Regions from separate parts of the Anaerobacillus sp. 63XJN7_5_ISO-PGPR-S23-430 genome, predicted to be linked through region 1. Evidence: riboswitches for the same ligand, from Rfam matches in the RefSeq annotation. Region 1 holds a riboswitch; the other holds the start of a gene.
The links. Region 1 has a riboswitch for FMN ahead of AC0VYJ_RS04040 (ECF transporter S component). Riboswitches for the same ligand answer to the same signal wherever they lie in the genome.
Positions count from the first base shown of each region.

Region 2: linked by a shared signal. The riboswitch ahead of ribD (bifunctional diaminohydroxyphosphoribosylaminopyrimidine deaminase/5-amino-6-(5-phosphoribosylamino)uracil reductase RibD) and the one ahead of AC0VYJ_RS04040 (ECF transporter S component) in region 1 are both predicted to bind FMN.

Region 1 covers NZ_CM149686.1:730,861-741,381, reverse strand. The annotation lists gene spoIIP (stage II sporulation protein P) at 1-1,164, opposite strand, end outside; gene AC0VYJ_RS04045 (c-type cytochrome) at 1,397-1,723, shown strand; FMN riboswitch at 1,893-2,030, shown strand; gene AC0VYJ_RS04040 (ECF transporter S component) at 2,175-2,756, shown strand; gene AC0VYJ_RS04035 (amidase family protein) at 2,898-4,373, shown strand; gene AC0VYJ_RS04030 (peptide ABC transporter substrate-binding protein) at 4,460-6,160, opposite strand; gene AC0VYJ_RS04025 (aminotransferase-like domain-containing protein) at 6,555-7,973, shown strand; gene AC0VYJ_RS04020 (YuzL family protein) at 8,093-8,215, opposite strand; gene AC0VYJ_RS04015 (DinB family protein) at 8,279-8,776, opposite strand; gene rsgA (ribosome small subunit-dependent GTPase A) at 8,806-9,804, opposite strand; gene AC0VYJ_RS04005 (thiolase family protein) at 10,171-10,521, opposite strand, start outside.
Region 2 covers NZ_CM149686.1:2,513,171-2,523,691, forward strand. The annotation lists gene AC0VYJ_RS13260 (D-alanyl-D-alanine carboxypeptidase family protein) at 1-756, opposite strand, end outside; gene AC0VYJ_RS13265 (isoprenylcysteine carboxyl methyltransferase family protein) at 826-1,374, opposite strand; gene AC0VYJ_RS13270 (type III polyketide synthase) at 1,378-2,469, opposite strand; gene AC0VYJ_RS13275 (hypothetical protein) at 2,633-3,007, opposite strand; gene scpB (SMC-Scp complex subunit ScpB) at 3,043-3,621, opposite strand; gene AC0VYJ_RS13285 (segregation/condensation protein A) at 3,618-4,367, opposite strand; gene AC0VYJ_RS13290 (hypothetical protein) at 4,431-4,559, opposite strand; gene AC0VYJ_RS13295 (DUF309 domain-containing protein) at 4,605-5,132, shown strand; gene AC0VYJ_RS13300 (GNAT family N-acetyltransferase) at 5,154-5,516, opposite strand; gene ribH (6,7-dimethyl-8-ribityllumazine synthase) at 5,746-6,216, opposite strand; gene AC0VYJ_RS13310 (bifunctional 3,4-dihydroxy-2-butanone-4-phosphate synthase/GTP cyclohydrolase II) at 6,250-7,443, opposite strand; gene ribE (riboflavin synthase) at 7,470-8,126, opposite strand; gene ribD (bifunctional diaminohydroxyphosphoribosylaminopyrimidine deaminase/5-amino-6-(5-phosphoribosylamino)uracil reductase RibD) at 8,126-9,208, opposite strand; FMN riboswitch at 9,351-9,496, opposite strand; gene AC0VYJ_RS13325 (peptidylprolyl isomerase) at 9,519-9,956, opposite strand; gene lysA (diaminopimelate decarboxylase) at 10,049-10,521, opposite strand, start outside.

The DNA of each region.
Region 1 (10,521 bases):
TACTTTTTGGGTCTTCCAGTAGTGTTCACTAACGACATCCGCAATCGCTTTAACTGTTCGACTCAGCTGTTCGAGGTTATTATCTACGCCCCCTATTTCAATTAACATAGCGTTAGGAGATATGTCCTGGTTGTAGATACCGTCTACCCCTTGACCTTTTTTACCAATAACTCCCCTGCTGAGCCCAGGATACTTGGTCTTTAATTCTACATGTAAATCCTTTGCAAGTGCTAAGTTTTTCTCGTAATTTGGATTCTCTTCTCCAATAACAAAGACCGTACGAGCATATTCCTCATTGTTAATTGTCACTGTCGTATCTTTTTCTCTTAAGGAGTCTCGATGAATATCAATAAACAAATTAAAATCATCATTTCCTGCCACAGCCGATTGTACGATTGTTCTAGACACATCATATGCTTTACCGTGTTCCCAACCTTTTTCATTTAAAAGTGCGCCTATATTTGAATCATCTACTTTTGCTCCAATCCCTCTCTCAGCCAGTTCTTCTCCGAGCATCTTACCAACTAACGTAATATTCGTTTTTCCATCATTTGCAAGATTTGCATTTTTGTTGCCTTCAAGTCCTAGTAATGGCAGATATGATTCATAACTATGAGAGTGATAAATAAAAGCTACTTTTCGGCCATTTGTTGTTTGAAGAGGAGGTGTTACTTGATCCTTGGAATCATTTATCTGTAATTTTTCAGTTGGAACTTCACGTTCTTTTAACAATTCATCTAATGCAGGAGTTGATTCAATAGGGAGATTAGTGAAATTCGTCCCTTCACCGGCTACGTGGATTTTAGCATCATATAATGCAAACCCTGGTAGCTCCCCACCCAAAAGACTACGTATATCCCCGGGTTTCACACTCGTAATAAACTGAAAGGCAACTAAGGACAGCGCTGGCGGCTCACTTTCCTCTGGTAGTACTTGAGTCAAGTAATGGTTTTCCGTCCCCATTCCATAAACGAGAGCTTCAGTCGAGAAACTTGTAATCCAATCATGTAACACAGAAGAGGAGAGTTGATACTTCGTTTCTGATGAGGAAATCATTCCTGCTACAATAAACAGGAGAATAAGTCCTACAATTGAAAAGAAAGAAACAAACCTAATTTGTCTACTGCTTGTATCACTAAACAGCATGCGTGAGCTGCTCTTCATTTCCTGTCCCCCCGCTCCTTAAACGTCATACTCTATGTCTATGAATCCGCACCCCAAAATAGAAGATTTTTTCACTAGTGATCATAGAAACGCATACATAATTCAGGAAGAAATAAGCAAAATATATTTGATAATTGAATGTTTGAAAAGTATGATAAAGATGAGGATACAGGAGGTGAACAGAATGGGAAAATCATCCGCATATATTACTGCAATAATTTTGTTCCTAGTTATGGTTGTAGGCTTTACATACTGGCTATCCACAACCGAAGAACATGCTGGTGGAAATGAAGCCGGCCATAGTGAACAGTCTGAAGAAGGCGGTGGAGATTCAGCTGGAGGAGAAGCCGAGAAAATCTTCTCTCAAAACTGCGCGTCATGTCATGGTGAAAACCTTGGAGGCGGTGCTGGTCCTGCTCTTGAAGCAGTAGGTGGCAAGTATTCAAAAGATGAAATTCTAGAAATAATTAAGAATGGTAAAGGCGGCGGTATGCCTGCTGGTGTCATCCAAGGTGGAGACGCTGAAAAGGTCGCAACGTGGCTCTCTGAGAAAAAATAATAGCGCTTTATTTTAAGCTCTCCCTCTTCAAAGATGGAGAGCTTTTAAGTTTATGTCTCTGCTAGCCCCCCTAAAAAGAAAGCGTTATCACAAAATAGCATATGTTCAAGATGTTTTCATTGAGATATCGCTACTTTCGCTGTATAATGAACTTGTAAATATTATAACGAACTATCTTCGGGGCAGGGTGTAATTCCCGACCGGCGGTGAAGGATAAGTAATTCCTCAAGCCCGCGAGCCTGTAATTTGGGCAGGATCTGGTGTGATTCCAGAGCCGACAGTATAGTCTGGATGGGAGAAGATGGTGGAGTAGTAAGCTTTCTTTGAATTATAACAGAAGCTTGCTTATTTCCCCATGCCGTAACCATGAGCCCCATACTCATGGTTTTTTGTGTGCACTGGGGCCACATCTCCTTTTTCGGTGGTTCGAAAAAAAGGGAGCAATGTCAAAATGAAAAGTGTTTCAAAAACGCAACGTATGATTGTCGTTGCGATGTTCAGCAGTATTTCTTACTTGTTAATGCTTTTAGATTTTCCACTGCCTGGATTTCCTGTTTTTCTACAAATAGACTTCAGTGAAATTCCAGCACTATTTGTTGCCATTCTGTATGGTCCAGTTGCTGGGATACTTGTAGAAGCGATTAAGAATTTCATTCACTTTGGAATTCAAGGAAGCTTCACCGGAGTACCAATTGGTCAAATATCAAACTTCATTGCAGGAGTTTTCTTGATCGTACCAACTTCTTTAATCTTCCGTAAATTTAATCAAACTCAGAAAGGGTTAGCACTGGGATTGACGCTCGGAACGATTCTAATGTCGGCAGTGATGGGACTGTTGAACTATTTAATTATTCTTCCAGCATATACGTGGTTTATGGGCTTTGAAGAAATGTCTTCATCAGCTCGTCAGGCTCTCGTATTAACAGGAATTACACCATTCAACCTTGTAAAAGGCGCTATTATAGCAAGTATATTCGTTGCCTTCTTTATAAAATTAAAACCTTGGTTTGCTCGTCAAACGAGAGTTGCATAAATATCAAAACCCGAATCTTACAAAGAGATTCGGGTTTTTTATGTGAATTGAAAACGAACGCTCAAGAACTGACTATTGCAAAAGGATTTTACCAATTTTTGTTGAAATAGTTACAAAAAGGATTCTCATGGGGGATACTATATGCTGTCATTAGAATGGTTAGAAAAATCAACGATCCTTGATCTTCAGCAAGCAATGTTAGAAGACAACCTTACTTCTCTCCAGCTCGTACAGTACTATCTTGAACAAATCGCAAATTATAATCCACGAGTAAACGCTATACTAGAAATCAATCCTGACGCCCTTTTTATTGCAGAATCTCTTGATCGTGAACGCAAACAAAATGGACCCAGAAGTCCATTACACGGAATCCCAATCCTGCTCAAAGATAACATCAACACCGATGACCACATGCATACAAGTGCAGGTTCTATGGCATTAGCTTCTTCTTATGGCAAAAATGACGCTTTTCTAGTAAAAAATCTTCGCCACGCTGGTGCTGTGATTCTCGGGAAAACCAATATGACCGAATGGGCTAATTTCATGAGTGAAACAATGCCTAATGGATTTAGTTCAAGAGGCGGTCAAGTCTTTAATCCCTATGGGCCTGGAACACTTGACGTCGGAGGATCGAGCTCTGGTTCTGCTGTAGCTGTTGCCTGTCATTTCGCTACGGCTGCTGTAGGAACAGAAACAAATGGCTCTATTCTTAGCCCATCAAGCTCTAATGCTGGTGTTGGTATAAAACCAACCGTGGGATCTATTAGCCGGACTGGAATTATTCCTATTTCTTATTCACAGGATACCGCTGGCCCAATGACACGCAATGTCACTGATGCTGCAATCCTTCTCGGTGTGTTATCAGGAAAGGATTCACAAGATCAAGCGACGCATTTTGTACCTGAGTACCATGATTATACGCCATATCTCTTCCCTACATTACTTGAGAATTTAAGAATAGGTGTCGTTAAAAAAGGCTATTATGATGCGATGCATCAGGAAGAACAAGAACAATTGGCTAAAGCCATGGAAGATCTTAAAACGATAGGTTGCTCTATTGTAGAAGTGAAAGAAATAAGTCCATATCAGGAAGCGTTAGAGAGAGACTACCAGGTCCTTCTCCACGAATTCAAATCAGGGGTGAACAGCTACCTTGCTAAGGAAACAACCTCTTCTGTTCCACTAGATCTATCAACAATTATTGATTACTATAACCAAAATCAGTCGACTTCTCTGCCATTTGGTCAATCGCTTCTTATCGAATCAAACCAAACGCAAGGAACATTATTTGATCCATCCTATCTTAAAAGTCGACTCCAAGATTTCAAATACGCAAAGGATGAAGGTATTGATCAACTTATGGAAAGAGAAGATCTAGATTTATTACTATTCGCAGGCTCTTACGGTTCAACACTTCCCGCAAAAGCAGGTTACCCTTCTATAACCGTACCAGCTGGTTTCACTTCTAATAACAAACCTTTTGGCATCACTCTGACTGGTAAAGCATTTAGTGAACCACAGCTTATTAAACTTGCTTACGTCTTCGAACAGCATACACATCATCGAAGATTGCCGCATTTGTTTATCAATAACCAGACGACACATGAGACAAGATGACAATCATTTATTAAAGAGCCATGATCAAACTTTTCCTTTTCACACCAAATAAAAAGCGTGAGCCTCTCGGCTCGCGCTTTTTAGGATTACTTCTCGATTGTTACCCATTTAAGAGAAGAATCAGCACCAAACTTGTGGATGTGGTAGTTTTTCACGTAGTCTTTCATGATAATAGCGGAACCACCTTGATAAGTTGGTAAGATCGCTGTATCTTCTTCGATTAGAATACGCTCAGCTTCTTGCATCATTTCCCAGCGCTTCTGCTCATCCGTTTCAGTTTTTGCATCTGAAACTAGCTTGTCATACTCTTCGTTAGAATAATCCATGCGGTTATAAGCGCCGTCTGTTTCAAACATGTAAATGTAAGTCATTGGATCTGGATAGTCTGGTCCCCAACCACCAGTTGAGATATCAAAGTCTCCTGCATCTTCAAGATCAAGGAACTGCTTCCAAGGCTGTTTGTTAATTGTAATTGTAAGACCGTCTAACTTAGACTCAAACTGATCTTTCGCATACTCTGCAATTTTGGATGCAAGGTCACTATCAGTTGTAAGGAATTCAAGTTCAACTTTGTCAGTACCTAGAGCTTCTAGCCCCTTCTTCCAGTACTCAGCAGCATCGTCTGCTGTTTGATCTGCAAGATAGCCGTCTGGAGCTGGTGCACGGAAATCTTCATCGTTAAAGAATAGGAATTCTTTTGGTACAAGATAGCGAGCAGCTACTGAACCATTGTTAAGCAATACATTTACTAGACCGTCGCGATCATAAGAAAGGTATAGCGCTTTACGAATGTCATTGTTCGCAAGTGCTTCGTTCTTCTGGTTCATACGAAGGAAGTAAATAGTTGTATCAAGAATTGTTGTGAAATCTTCGCGATCTTTAAACTGATCAACGAAATCTGCACTAAGACCAGCACGATCAATTTTTCCAGTTTCATAAAGGTTAACTCGAGTTGCTTCGTCTTTTACGATTTTGTAATTCGCTTCTTTAAGTTGTACTGTATCTGCATCCCAGTACCCATCATTTTTAGCAAGCTTCCAACCGTCGCCATGATTCCATTCAGCTAGTGTAAATGGACCGTTGTAAAGCATTGTATCAGATTCAAGAGAATAGTTTTCGCCTTGCTCTTCAGCAAAGTCTTTTGGCTGTGGATAGAAAGATGCAAATGTTAAAAGGTCGAAGAAGTAAGGAACCTCTTGAGTCACTACTACTTCAAGTGTTTTCTCATCTACTGCTTTAACACCAAGCTCTTCTACCTTACCGTATAAAGGATCGCCTTCAGTGATAATTTCGTTACCATTCTTAATTCCTGCAGCACCCATCATTGATGCATATCCGCCCATAGTATCTGGGTGAATAATTTTGTGCCATGCATAAACGAAATCATCTGCTTTAACTGGAGTACCATCAGACCAATTCGCATCATCACGAATCTTGAAAGTATAAACAGTTTCTCCGTCTTTTTCTTCAACTTGTGGCTCTTCAGCTGCCATACCTAGAACTGGCTTATTGTCTTTATCTAGACGATACAGCCCTTCAAATACCTGGTTCATTGCGTTAAATGCTACTGTATCTGTAGCCTGTGTTGAATCCATAGTCGGTATATCCTGTGTATCCGTTAAATTTAGCACCTGTTCAGCTGATCCCTCAGAGCTATCGCTGTCTCCGCTGGTTGCTTCTCCCTCACTGTTCGAGTTACTAGACGTGTTTGAGTTACCAGAACACGCTGCAAGGAAAAGGCTTAACAACAAGATGACCGAAAGCAGAAGCGAAAACTTTTTCTTCATTGTGTTACCCCCTATTTGTTTGTACCATTCAGTTGAAGATCTAGCACAATGTAGACTCTTCACAGTTAATCATTCAAACGAATACATTCGACGGAAAACGTTGTGAGATCTATAACAGGGAGGTCATATCACTCAACCTATGTAAACCAATGCCGACTATTCGTTTGAATATTAACAATTAACTGAATGATTAAATTTATTTTAAATTTCAAAAAACTTTCTGTAACCATCCAATTTAGCCAAAAGTATACCATCCAATTTGTCTTTTCCTACAAAAATATCCGTCAAATGGCTTAAAACCTGTGTTTATAGAGAATATTTAATTGTTAATTTTTTTGAAAATTTTATACAATTTTATCTAAAATTCACTATAATAGGAGTGAGGTGGTGGACAATGGCGAGATTTATACTCAATCCAGAGAGCAGCAAACCGTTGTACAAACAAATCGTTGATTACTATGAGAATTCGATTATAAATGGATCTCTTCAAACTGGTAATGCCCTTCCAGCTGAGCGTGACCTGGCTGTCCAACTAGGTGTGAATCGGAGCACCGTTACGACAGCATACGCCGAATTACGTGCAAATGGCTATGTAACATCCAGACAAGGAAGTGGCACACGCGTAAGTTCTGAGGCTGCAGATTTAATTCCTGATCATTCAATGACATGGAATAAACTACGAAATCAACATTTAGCTGAAGACTCTTCTTTGTATGGAAAACATTACGAGTATTTAAAAGACCCATCATTAATAAATCTAATATCAGGATCAATAGCGGAAGATTTATGCCTGGCAAAATCTGCTCATGAATTAACACCTTTTACAACTAAGCTTGATAATGCTCCACCAACGAAAGAGCGCGTCACTCACTCGATCTGTCGGTTTATGAAACAATCATCTCTAAGTGAACACATGGTCCTCACATCAAGCCTTGAACAAGCGATGCTCTTATCAGTTAAATGTTTTCTAAACCCTGGGGATGCGATAGCTATGGAAGAACCTGTGAATTACTCACACTTAAATATCCTAATTGTCTCAGGGATCCGAGTTATTAAGTATTCAACAGACAAGCCATTAACACAAAACATGTTTCAAAAAGAAAGCATTAAACTTGTAATTGCCAACTCCAACAACATTTACGATCATTCCTTAAGTCATTCAACTATTTTACAACAAAGAAAAAAACTGCTTTCTCAATGTGAGAAAGTAGGCATTCCTATTCTCGAAATTGTTGAAACATCATTACTTACTAATTCTGTAGGAAACGTTCTCCCTTCTTTTTTTGAATTAGGATCGAATCGTGAATTTGTTGTTCAGATTGGCCACTTCACAGGCATAGCCCCCGGCCTAAGTTTAGGATGGGTTCTTGGGCCAGAGCATGTAGTAAACCGAATACAAGAGGTTCAAATGCAACTTTGCATGACTCCTCCTCCGGTATTGCTCGAAATCGTTGATAACATTTTAAATTCTGATGAACTTCATGATCATATTGATACGATCCAAGACCAACTGTATGTACGAAAGCAGAAAGTCCTGCATAAGCTTAATACTCTTAAAGATCACATAACGATACTTCAAATAGAAGACCCTACCTCTATTTGGTTTGATTTCAAGCCATCACTTAATCGCCAGGAATTATTTGATACGCTACTAGAATCAAACGTCCTGCTTGTGCCACATAAGCAAGAGCATGCTGTAAGAATGAGACTACCGCTTTCTTATGTAACAAAAGAGCAGCTCTTAGAAGGGACAAGTCGCCTAATCAGTGTCTTGAATACATTACACGTGAGACAATTCGCAGCAATTTACTAATAGTTGGCGATAATGATTTCCATTCAAACACCGATCCTCCCGGGGAACAATTCTTCGTTGGACAGATAAAGACAAATAATCAAAAAAAACGCTACCTCGTGCGAGGCAGCGTTTTTTGGTTACTTCTTTTTCTTTTTTCTTTGAGAATCACGGGCTGTTCCAACTTCAATACCAGTTCCTTGTCCTTCTGGCTGAGATGAAGCAAGTCCATTTGTAGTGGGGTTTGCTTTATGTTTTGCCATTTTTCTCACCTCCACCTTTTAGACTCTCCCGTGCCTCTTTTTATTATCCGATACCTTTCACAACTATGTTAAGAAAAGAGAGTGAGGTATTCCCTGTTCATTCATAAAAACTTCTATTTGAAGTTTGTGATGCTCATCGTGTTCAATTAATCCTTTAATATAACTTGTTAGACAGAGAGGATACTTATCAATATAAAACGTGTTTTCCCATTCGAATGGGCGCCATTCTAGAAGTCTCTCGACTACTCGTTTTCTTGATTTTATCGTTTCCTTCACTAATTCCTTTTGGGTAACCCCAGATCTAGCAAATTTGGCTGCACGATTGTTCACTGCTTCTACCTTTTCAAGCTTTGGCAAAATCGCTTCACTCTTCATGTATGGAATTCGCTCTTCTAATAGATAATCATCCCATTTCATGATGTGAGAGAGAATTTCAGCTGGAGACCATTTACCTGATTTAATAGGCTTAAAAAACACTTCCTCACTCATCTCCATCGCCGTCGTTTCTAACCAGTTCGTCAATGAAGCATATTCGTTTAAAATTGAACGCTCATCCGTCATCTCATCTACTCCTTCCTAAATTAAAGAGCCTAGCGATGCTTTCTAGTTCGATCTCCAGCGATTTTTTTCCACTTTTTCTTTTCCTCGAGCTGAGCCTTCTTATTCGTTTGACGTTCAAGAAAAGCAAGCTCTCGGTTGAACTTACTATAATTCTCAAACCTTCTTTCTTCTAGCGTTCCATCAGAAATAGCATTTCTTACAGCACATTTTGGTTCACCTTCGTGCTTGCAATCCCTGAAATAACATTGTTCCGCAAGGCTTTCTATATCAGGAAAACTCTGAGACAGGTTATTCGTTTCCCACAATTGAAGTTCTCTCATACCTGGCGTATCAATCAGTACGCCTCCGGTATGAAGAGAAATCAGTTCTCGACTTGTCGTCGTATGTTTACCCTTACCGTCTTCTTCACGAATGTCTTGGACAACTTGAATATCTTGTCCGTATAACTTATTTATAAGCGTGGACTTTCCTGCTCCTGACGAACCAAGAAGAGCGGTTGTCGTTCCCTCAATTAAATAAGGAGTTAATTCATCAATCCCAATCTCAGTCGCTGAACTAACCACATGAATTGGTACTCCAACTGCGACCCCAGTTAATGCATTCACTTTCTCCATGACGTTATCGCAAAGATCTGCTTTACTTAGAACAATAACGGGGTTTGCCCCGCTTTCCCACGCCATCAAAAGGTATCGCTCAATTCGACTTGGATTAAAATCCTGATTTAATGCGTTTACAAGAAAAACCGTATCGACATTCGCTACGATAATTTGCTCTTCTGTCGTCGTTCCAGCAATTTTTCGAGAGAACTTACTTTTTCTTGGGAGCAACTGATGAATGATCGCTTTATTCTCTGATTTTGGAGTAATCAGTACCCAGTCACCAACCGCTGGCAAAGCATCACGTTGTGTTACTTCAAATCGGAACTTACCTGAAAGTTCTGCTGCATAAGAACTTTCTCCTGTTGAAACGCTGTAACCTCCACGATGTTCCATTTTAACTCGAGCTGGTATAAGTCCATCTTCTGTCATAGCTTGATAATTTTCTTCAAAGTATGAATTCCATCCTAATTTTATTCGTTTCAATTGAAAGCCTCCTGATTAATAAGTGTAAATATGACAAAAAGCCGTACAATGATGTCGGCTTTTATCATACAATCAGCGTAAGTAATTAGCTGATAAAGTATAAAAAACCATAGACACAGTCGCACAGCCCATGGTTTTTGATCTTATTAATCAGAAGTAAGAAAAGGTTCCTACCCTACCAATGGGACTGTGCACAATATGCAATTAACGATGAATTCTTTTTGTTATTTACCATAATGCACAGCCCCTTTCCGTTAGTTAATACTTTTAGTATACGCAACATCGTGTGAATTGGCAATCTTTTCTGACAAATTAACTAATTTCGATTACTACGGCAATACCTTGTCCTCCGCCAATACACAGGGAGGCAACACCATATCTTCCATTTCTGCGCTTTAATTCTTTTATGAGAGTATAAAGAACACGTGTCCCACTTGCTCCAACTGGGTGTCCTAACGCGATGGCACCCCCGTTTACATTCACTCGTGAGCGATCAAGCTCTAGCTCCTTTTCAACAGCCAGATACTGAGCTGCGAAAGCTTCATTTACTTCAATCAAGTCCATATCTTGCAATGTCATACCTGCTTTATCTAGTGCCTGTCGAATGGCAGGAACAGGACCAATCCCCATGATTGAAGGATCTACTCCCGCTATTCCCCAAGA
Region 2 (10,521 bases), 1.8 Mb from region 1:
GGTAACAGCAATAAGAGTCATACCATCACGTTCAGCAGTAGAAACGAGTGTACGCTTAGCTCGCTTTGTGTATCCCGTTTTCCCACCAGTGGAATCAGAGTATAAACTAGTTAACAGCTTATTTTTATTACGCCATACATAATCCCAATCCTCTGTCGCATTGGGTGCCTTATGTACTTTAGTACTTGAAATAATACGGTAAGTGTCATTATCCATGGCGTACTGTGTTAGGATAGCCATGTCATAAGCTGTCGATAGATGATTCTCATGATCATCAAGTCCATGAGGATTCATAAATATTGTGTGCGACATCCCAATTTCTTCTGCTTTCTGGTTCATCAATGTAACAAAGCCTTCTAAACTGCCTCCAACTTCTTCAGCAATTGCCACAGCAGCATCATTACCAGAACGAAGCATTAAACCGTATACCAAATTTTCAAGTTTTATTTTCTCTCCTTCTTTTAAATAGAGAGAGGAACCTTCTGTCCCAGCAGCGTTTCCACTGATTTTTACTGTTTCATTCATCTTACCTGACTCAATCGCAATGATCGCAGTCATAATTTTTGTGATACTCGCTATTCGTCTTTGTGTATAGGCATCTTTTTCGTAAAGAACTCTTCCTGTTTCTTGTTCAATTAGTATGGCACTTCTCGCTGAGACGCCTACTCCCTCTGCTACTACACCTCTTGGAATCATGAGAAACAACAGAGCAGCAATTAAAATAAAGACGCCAATTTTTGTCTTAAGCGATTTCATCATGACAGCCACGTCCCTTAAGCTCTATATTTGTACAAGTCTATGAGCAAGAGACGCAGTATATGTCTTTCATTCCTTTTCGGCATTCGGAAACATCACGGGATAATTGGTCGACTCTTTTAACGCTTTCTCTTCAGCGGGAATACGAACTCTCAGAAGTAATACTGCATTTAGCACAGTAAAAACAATCGCAGTGAAGTAAGAGGAGAAAATAAGTGGCAAAGAGAGAATTTCTAGTGCGACAATTACGTAGTTTGGGTGTTTCAAAAATCGGTAAGGACCCTTTTTTACAACATCTGCATCTTGTAGGACGATTATTTTTGTATTCCAAAAGCGGCCCAGACTTCTAATTGTCCAAATTCGAAGGCATTGAGCCAAAAGAAACACAAACAACATAACAGACCAGACGAAGGAGAGAGTGAAACCTCGTAAAATCGCTTCAATCGCTACTGCGAAAAGAAAGAAAATGTGTAGCAGCACAATGTATTTATAATGATTTTTTCCAACTTCTCTTGCTCCCTGCTCTTTCATCCACTTTTCATTTTTTTTAGCTATATATAGTTCAATTAATCTTTGAAACACAAGAAGGATAAAAACCCCAGTAAATATTAGCCCCATTTTTTATGCTCCTTTTTTCCATTCTAGCAGCAGCAGTTCTGAACAAAAACCAGGTCCGAGAGCTGCCATTAATCCAAGATGTCCATGTTTACACCCATTTCTCAAAAACTGGTCTAGTACGTAAATAACGGTAACTGAACTCATATTTCCATATTCTTTTAATACATTTCTCGATACTGCAGTCATCGACTTATCGAATCCGAGAGCTTCTTCATATGCTGTTAATACTTTTGTTCCTCCTGGATGGGCAATAAAATAATCTATTTCTTGCGTGGTCTTCTCTTGAATAGAGAGGAATTCCAGAACATTAGGTTCAAGCCAACTTGACACAATCGCGGGAATAGACTTAGAGAACACTACGTGCAAGCCTTCGTTGCTAACTTCCCATCCCATCACATCTTCTGAATCTCTCATTAATGTGGAGCGTGTGGCGACGATGCCTGGAATGCTCGGCAAGGTTGAACGTCTAAGAAGAGATGAAGTCTCACCTGTCAAAAGTACAGCTGATATCCCATCAGCAAAAAGTGCTGTTCCAATAAGGTTGCTCTTGGAAAAGTCACCATGTTGAAAAGTAAGACTACACAGCTCAACATTCACTACTAGAACAGCTTGATCAGGATGGGCAAGACAATAATCATTCGCTCTTGCAATACCTGCAGCACCACCTGCACAACCAAGTCCCCAGATGGGGATCCGTTTTGTATGTGGAGAGAATGGTAGGACATTCATAATTCTAGCCTCTATACTCGGTGTAGAAATACCTGTTGTTGACACAAAAAATATTGCATCGATATCTCTACAATCAATCATTTCATTTAAGTAAAAGGGATTGTTCAGACAGTCCAATACTGCTTCTTTAGCGTATTCAACAGAAAGAGAAACGTATTTTTCGTTTTTTTCTTCAAATGTTGGGCCACTACTATACCATTCTAGTGGCATAGCGAAATATCTTTTATCTATTTCAGCACTTTGAAAAACAGGTAGCAGACGATCTATATTTTTAAAATGTGGACCAAATTGCCTTTTAGCAAAAGTCGCAGCTTCTGTTTGCAGAAGACAATGAGGGGGTAAAGATTTTCCGATCGATAGTATCATTGATCTGAGCTCCTATTCCTACTCTTTTCAATTAGTGTTCGAAGTTTATTTCATTTTTATTCTAGAACCGTTAATAACTAGAAAAGAATGGAAGATTCACTCATTTGAGCCAAAAATGATACATCAATATAAGCGAACATAGTCAAAGCATAAAAAAGATGCCTCAGTATGGAGGCATCTTTTCTTTGTTTGAATGTAAATACGTACCTGTTGTTTTTATCTCATGGATGATCGCGAGAAGCTCTTGTAAATTCGCCTTCTTAAGCGGATCAACAAACTCATTTTCACTACTAATATACAAACGTTTTCGATTCGGATAAGATGAAAGGAGATTCAGTGCGATTGCTTCGTGAATGGGGGTCTCATAATCCCAAAATTCTTTAATGGCAGTTTCTGCAAAAACACCAGGATATAAAACATGAAATCGCTTTACCTTTCCATTCTCCTCATACGTTATTGTAGAACGAACGAATGAATCTTCAGGGGAGTTTGCACGATCTTTTTGAAGCTCCTCGAAAGCAACATGAGTTAACCGCATCGATTGTCCTCCTTCATCATGATCGAACTTAGCATCTACTCAGAGATTTCCTGAAACTTTTCAAAAAACAAGTCTGCTTCCTCATCTTCCTTATCTTCTGTCCCATCAGGTAAAGGGGGGAGATCCTTGATTGAGCTTAAACCAAAATGAAATAGAAACTCTCTAGTTGTTCCATATAAAATCGCTCTTCCAGCTTTTTCGGCTCTGCCCGCTTCTTTAATGAGCAATTTACTCATTAAAGTTTGTAAAGGCTTATCCGTTTTAACACCGCGAATTTCTTCTATTTCTACCCTTGTTATTGGTTGCTTGTAGGCGACGATCGCAAGTGTTTCAAGAGCTGCCTGCGATAAAGTATGATTACCTGGTGTCGCTACTAGTTTTTCGATATAGGGAGCATTTTTAGCATTTGTAGTGAGCTGATAGCCATCACCAATAAAACTAATTTTAAAACCGCGATCTTTTTCATTGTATTCATCCTGCAAATCACTTATTGCACTTAGAAGGGTGTCTTCTTCCAATGAGATGGTTTCACAAAGATCTTTCACTGTGATCCCTTCATCACCAACTACAAATAGAAGACTTTCGATAATGCTTTTTATTTCTTCGTTTGTCACACTGATGCCTTCCCTTCTCGTTCAAAAATCATAATTTCGCCAAAGTTTTTATCTTGTTCACAAGCCACATCTCTCGTTTTCATTAACTCAAGGACTGCAAGAAACGTCACAATCATATGCCCACGATCCTCTTCACTAAAAAGATCACTAAAACGCGTCTTTCCACTTCCTCGTAGCTGGTTCCGAATAGCGTTCATTCGATCTTCAATAGGAACATCTTCACTTTGAATCCGTGTACGCTTTGGTTTCTTTTCCTTTACACGTCTGGACATTTTTTGAAATGCCGCAAGCATATCATACAATGTAACGTCGCCAATGGAGGTTTGACTATCCTCATGACTAAATTCACTAGTATCCACAGGTGGCCGAGCATAAATAAGGCTTCGACTACTTTCTTTTTCCTTTAAATCATTCGCAGCCTCTTTAAACCTTCGATACTCAACAAGACGTTGAACGAGTTCATCACGGGGATCATTTTCAAACTCAGGGTCCTGTTCGAAAATTTCTTCTTCTTTTTGAGGAAGAAGCATTTTGCTTTTTATCGCAAGCAACGTCGCAGCCATAACAAGATATTCACTTGCCACATCAAGTTCTAACTCTTGCATTGTATGGACAAACGTTAAGTATTGATCTGTAATTTGCGAGACTGGAATATCATAAATATCCACTTCGTACTTATTTATAAGGTGGAGCAAAAGATCCAATGGACCTTCAAATGCATCAACCTTTACACTGTATTGCTTCATTTTCCATCTTCCTTTATCCAAGTCCATCTAGTATTCCGATTATATCACATTTACAATAGGGGCTTACAGCAATGCAAGAAAACCATCCGGTTCATTTTTAACGTAAATTGATTTCCATTGATCGTTTACAGTTTGATAGCATCCTGACGACTGATCGCTATTTTGATCCATAAGAGCACTCGCTTTATCCATTTAACACACATGTGCTACACTACTAAAAGAAATGGAGGAATCAGCATGTATTCAAAAGCCTATATTGATTATTTGGCTCATTTCCATGGACTTCGTGATTATTTTGAATGCCATGAAATCCTCGAAGAACATTGGAAAGAGGATCCGCGTGGAAGTCGTAAACTTCATTGGGTAGGTCTTATCCAAATTGCTGTTGGCCTCTACCACCATCGACGCGGTAATTTCACAGGGGCAAAGAGAATGATTGCTAATGCCATACGCATTTCCAAAAGCGAAAGTGAAGAACTCGATAAATTAGCGATAAATATTGATCAACTTTCTAAAAACCTATCAAAAGAGTTACAACTCATCAACACTCACTCTCCATACCAGGGATTTGATATTCCTCTCACAAGCTCCACCCTTCAAACGGCTTGTGAAGAAAGATGTCGTGAACTTGAATGTACTTATGGTAGTAAAAGCGATCTTTCGAATATAGAACTTATCCATCGTCATACGAGACGTGATCGATCAGATGTAATTGAAGAAAGAAAACAACAATTTGAAATAAAACAACAGAAAAGGAACGGCTAAGCCGTTCCTTTTCTTTGCATCTTACTTCATATTTTCTTCCAAGTGACACCTTTCAAAAAATGTCCCCGTATATTCATTACCCTTAATAGATATTTCATCACTTAGCATTTCTCGAAGTGCTTCAACCATTTGTTTTCCAATTCCTTGATGGCGATGGGAAGGATTAACGCTAATATCCTTTAACTCTACTTCGTTGTCGTTTACCCATTCAATTCCGAGCAATCCAATAATATCTTCTTCTTTCCAAAGAAAAAGCTGCAAAGAATCCATATCCTCATAGTCTTTAATCGATTGTTGCAGTTTCTTAATATCTTTTTCGTTCGGCATGAAGCTTAATAGCCCCATGGCTATTTTCTCATGAGCTTTCTTATAACGAATTAGCATGATTATCCCTCATTAAAGTAATTCTTGGCTTTCCGTTTAATAACTTATTCTAAAATCAATTAGAATGTTAAAATGATTCGACGAACAAGCTCAGCTAGCATGATAATGACAATGATCACACAGACCTAAGAATCAACCATTTTCTTTCTCTCTTCTTGGCTTTACGATTCCAAACTCTTTTGCCCTTCATCGCATACCATACTCATCATAGCCAAAAATGAACTGATAATCAACCTTCAAATGATTTTGATAAATTAGCCATTTCAATTGCTGCCGTTGCAGCATCCCAGCCCTTGTTACCAGCCTTAGTACCTGCACGTTCAACAGCTTGTTCAATGGTATTTGTGGTTAATACTCCAAAAATAACAGGTACACCCGTCTGCATCGTTAAATTCGCCACGCCTTTAGAAACTTCTCCACACACATAATCAAAGTGTGGTGTGGCCCCGCGAATAACCGTACCAAGCGTAACAATTGCATCATATTTTCCCGTTTCAACCATTTTCTTTGCGGCAAAGGGAATTTCAAATGCTCCAGGAACCCATGCTACATCAATGTTTTCTACGGACAAGCCATGACGCTTCAATGCGTCTTCAGCACCTCCAAGTAACTTACTTGTAATAAATTCATTAAATCTTCCTACTACTATACCCACTTTTAACCCAGATCCAACCAAGTTTCCTTCAAATGTTTGTCCCATTATTAATATCCTCCTATTTTCATACGTAAATTTTTAGAAATGAAGCATGTGTCCTAGCTTGCTATGTTTTGTTTTTAGGTACTTTTCATTCTCTTTTCGAGAAGCCATCTGAAGAGGTACCCTAGATGCTACTTCAAGACCATAACCTGTTAACCCAGCTATTTTACGAGGATTGTTTGTCAGAAGGTTCATTTTAGAAACACCAAGGTCTCTCAAAATCTGTGCCCCTATTCCATAATCCCTTAAATCAGGCTTAAATCCAAGCTTCTCATTCGCTTCAACTGTGTCGTAGCCCTGTTCTTGCAGTTTATAGGCTTTCATTTTATTAAGAAGCCCGATACCTCTTCCTTCCTGGCGCATATACAAAAGCACTCCATGACCTTCCTCTTCAATTTGTGCCAATGCAGCATGTAGTTGTGGACCACAGTCACATCGAAAAGATCCAAACACATCACCAGTTAAGCATTCAGAGTGAACTCGCACAAGAGTTGGTTGATCTGGTAAGATTTCTCCTTTAATCAAAGCTACGTGCTCTTTCTGATCAAGAATGTTCGAATACCCTACCGCTCTAAAAGAACCAAACTCAGTCGGAAGTTCTATTTCTACTTCTTTTCGAACAAGAACATCTTTACGGTTACGATATTGGATCAGATCTTTAATCGTAATCATTTTCAAATCATACTCTTCAGCAATTTCCTTTAGATCAGGAACGCGCGCCATTTCACCGTCTTCTTTCATAATTTCACAAATAACACCAGCCGGGGCAGAGCCAGAGAGTCGTGCCAAATCGACTGCCGCTTCCGTATGACCTGCTCTTCTAAGGACCCCTCCATCCTTAGCAATCAATGGGAAAATATGACCTGGTCGATTAAAGTCTGAAGGTTTAGCATCCGGGTTAATTAAGTATTGAATTGTAGATGCTCTTTCAGCTGCCGAAATTCCTGTAGTTGTACTTTTGTGGTCGACACTCACTGTAAACGCTGTACCATGAGAATCTGTGTTATGATCTACCATTGGACTCAACTTCAGTTCATTTGCACGCTCTTCCGTAATCGGCGTGCAAACAAGGCCTCTTCCTTTTGTAATCATGAAATTGATTGTTTCAGGCGTGACTTTATCGGCTAAAGCGATAAAATCCCCTTCATTCTCCCTGTCTTCATCATCACAAACGATCACCACCCGGCCTTGCATTAAATCATAAATCGCTTCTTCTATTGTATGGAACATATACGATGACCCTCCTGATAGTACCATTATTTAAATCCATGATCTTCAAAAAACTGACTCCCAAGTGAAGCAGTAGGTTCGGGTTTTGAACCGCTTCTTTGCTCCAAGTACTTCATAATGTATTTACCAAGCATATCGCATTCTATATTCACTGTATCTCCCACTCTTTTTCTCCCAAGCACCGTTTCCTCTACGGTATGGGGAATAAGAGATATAGTAAGAGAGTGCTCCCCTATTCCAAAGACCGTAAGACTAGTACCATCAACAGAAACTGAGCCTTTTTCAACAAAGTAAATTAAAAGGTTTCGCGGAATCGAGATGTCATAATAAACAGCATTATCGATTTGTTCTACACGAGTAATTTTCCCCACACCATCAACATGTCCAGAAACAAAATGACCACCAAAGCGTCCATTTGCGGACATAGCTCTCTCAAGATTCACCGATGAGTTTGGCCCTAGCTGACGAAGACTGCTTGCACGAAATGTTTCAGGCATAATATCTACGGTAAAAGAAGAGTCTGTATACGTCGTAACAGTTAAGCACACGCCGTTTATCGAAATGCTATCTCCTAAATGAACGTCTTTTAAAATAGTCGACGCCGCAATTTGCATTGCAATGGATTCTCCTGATTGTTGAACACTTTCAACTCTTCCGATTTCTTCCACAATACCTGTAAACATTAAGAAAGCCTCCTTGATGAAATAATTCGAATATCATTTCCAATTTGTTCTACGCTATCCACTTGTAAATCGATCGCTTCATTCATCGTTTTAAAACCTGCACCTCCGAAAGCCGTAGGAGATTGACTCCCACCAATTAGCTTCGGCGCAATGTATGTAATAACTTGTTGAAAAGAGCGTGATTCAAGAAAGCTACCGTGTATTTCTGAACCACCTTCAACAAATACTGATGTAATTTCTCGTTCCCCTAAAAGGTCAAGAACTTTATCCATTGGGAGCAGTGGATCTGTTACAGCGATGATTTGGACATGTTTTGGGAAAGATCGCTTATTTTTTAGCGCAGCTCGTTTTGTTGTAATGATCCATGTTTCTGCATTCTCATCACTTATTACTTTAGCGTCAGAAGGCATCCTCAATTGACGATCTAACACGATTCTAATCGGCGATAGCCCTTCACCGAAACGAGTCGTTAGTGATGGGTCATCAGAGAGGACGGTTCCAATACCTACAAGAATGGCATCATGTTGATGACGATAGGCATGAACATCTTTTCTCGAGTCTTCCCCCGTAATCCATTTACTATCACCTGAATGAGTTGCTATTTTGCCATCAAGCGTTGTAGCAGCTTTCAACGTTACAAATGGTCTTTTTTGTGTAATGTAATGGAAAAACATCCGGTTTAGCTGTAAGGCTTCTTCTTCCATAAGCCCAATATGGACAGCTATGCCTGCTTTCTTTAGTTTAGTCACACCATTTCCTGCGACCAGGGGATTCGGATCTTGACTTGCAATAAATACCTCTTTGACTCCTGCTTGAATTAAAGCATCAGCACAAGGAGGCGTCTTTCCATGATGACTACATGGCTCTAGTGTCACATAGGCAGTACTCCCACTTGCTCGATTGCCCGCCATCTTGAGTGCTTGAATTTCGGCATGGCCTTCTCCAGCCTTTAAATGAGCTCCCATCCCTACGATACGCCCACTATTAACAATGACAGCTCCTACGGAGGGATTCGGACGCGTTTGACCTATCGTACTTCTAGCTAAATCGATCGCTGTTTTCATAAAATCCGTATGATTCATCGTATTTACTCCTGTTCCACTCTCCATTATTGGTTGAGAAGGAGAACAAAAAAAGCCTCCCAAAACACAGCTGTCCCGGGAGGCAAAAGTATATGCCAAATAAGCCTTTTGAATCTATGATTCAAAAGGAAATTGGTCACTTTTATTCCTTCTCCCATCCAGACTATACTGTCGGTTCTGGTTTCTCACCAGATCCACCGTTTGCTTACGCAACCGGGTCACGGACTTAGCTAGCATAAGCTAGTCATCACCGCCGGTTGGGATTTTCACCCGACCCCGAAGGAAAGTATTAAGTTTTTAAGAGTCTGATCTATTCTTCGTCCCAGACTTTTACTTCTTTCATTACGTCACCCTGTTTAACGCGAAGGACCGTATCCATTCCTTCTGTTACTTGACCAAAAACGGTATGAACGCCGTCTAGATGAGGCTGAGGTTCATGAACTAGGAAAAACTGACTGCCGCCCGTGTTTTTACCAGCATGTGCCATAGACAATGAGCCTGCTACGTGCTTATGAGGGTTACCTTCTGTTTCACAGTCAATTGTATATCCTGGTCCACCCATTCCAGAACCTGTAGGATCTCCACCTTGAGCAACAAAACCAGGGATTACACGGTGAAAATTCACACCGTTGTAGAAACCTTCATTTGCAAGCTTCTCAAAGTTAGCAACAGTGTTAGGTGCTGCTTCTGGATAAAATTCAATTTCAATAACTTCTCCATTTTCAAATGCAATTGTTCCTTTTTTCATAAATAAATCCTCCTGCACTAACAATTTTCTTAAAAGCTCTTTCATTATAGCACAGACTGAAGCTGTTCCATATCATTTATGCTTTTCAACTATTATTTTGATATAATCGCTTGTTTTAATGGCAAATCATGTCGAACTAAATCCTCGTATGACTCTCTCTCAACAACAAGGTTGGCCTCACCATTTTCAACAAAGACAACAGCTGGTCTTGGTAATCTATTGTAGTTATTTGCCATGGAATAACCATATGCCCCCGTTGAAAAAACAGCCATCGTATCACCAGCAATCGCTCGCTGTAACTGGCAATCCCAAATTAACATATCACCTGATTCACAACACTTTCCTGCTACAGAGTATAGGTGGTCTTTTGCTTCATTCATTCGATTTGCTATTGTGGCTTCATATTTTGCCTGATAGAGAGCAGGGCGTAAATTATCCGTCATCCCTCCATCTACAGCGAGGTAATGTCGCAACTCTGGAACATTTTTGTGTGAACCAACCGTATATAACGTCAGTCCAGCTTCTCCTACTAGTGAACGACCAGGTTCAATCCAGATCTCAGGCA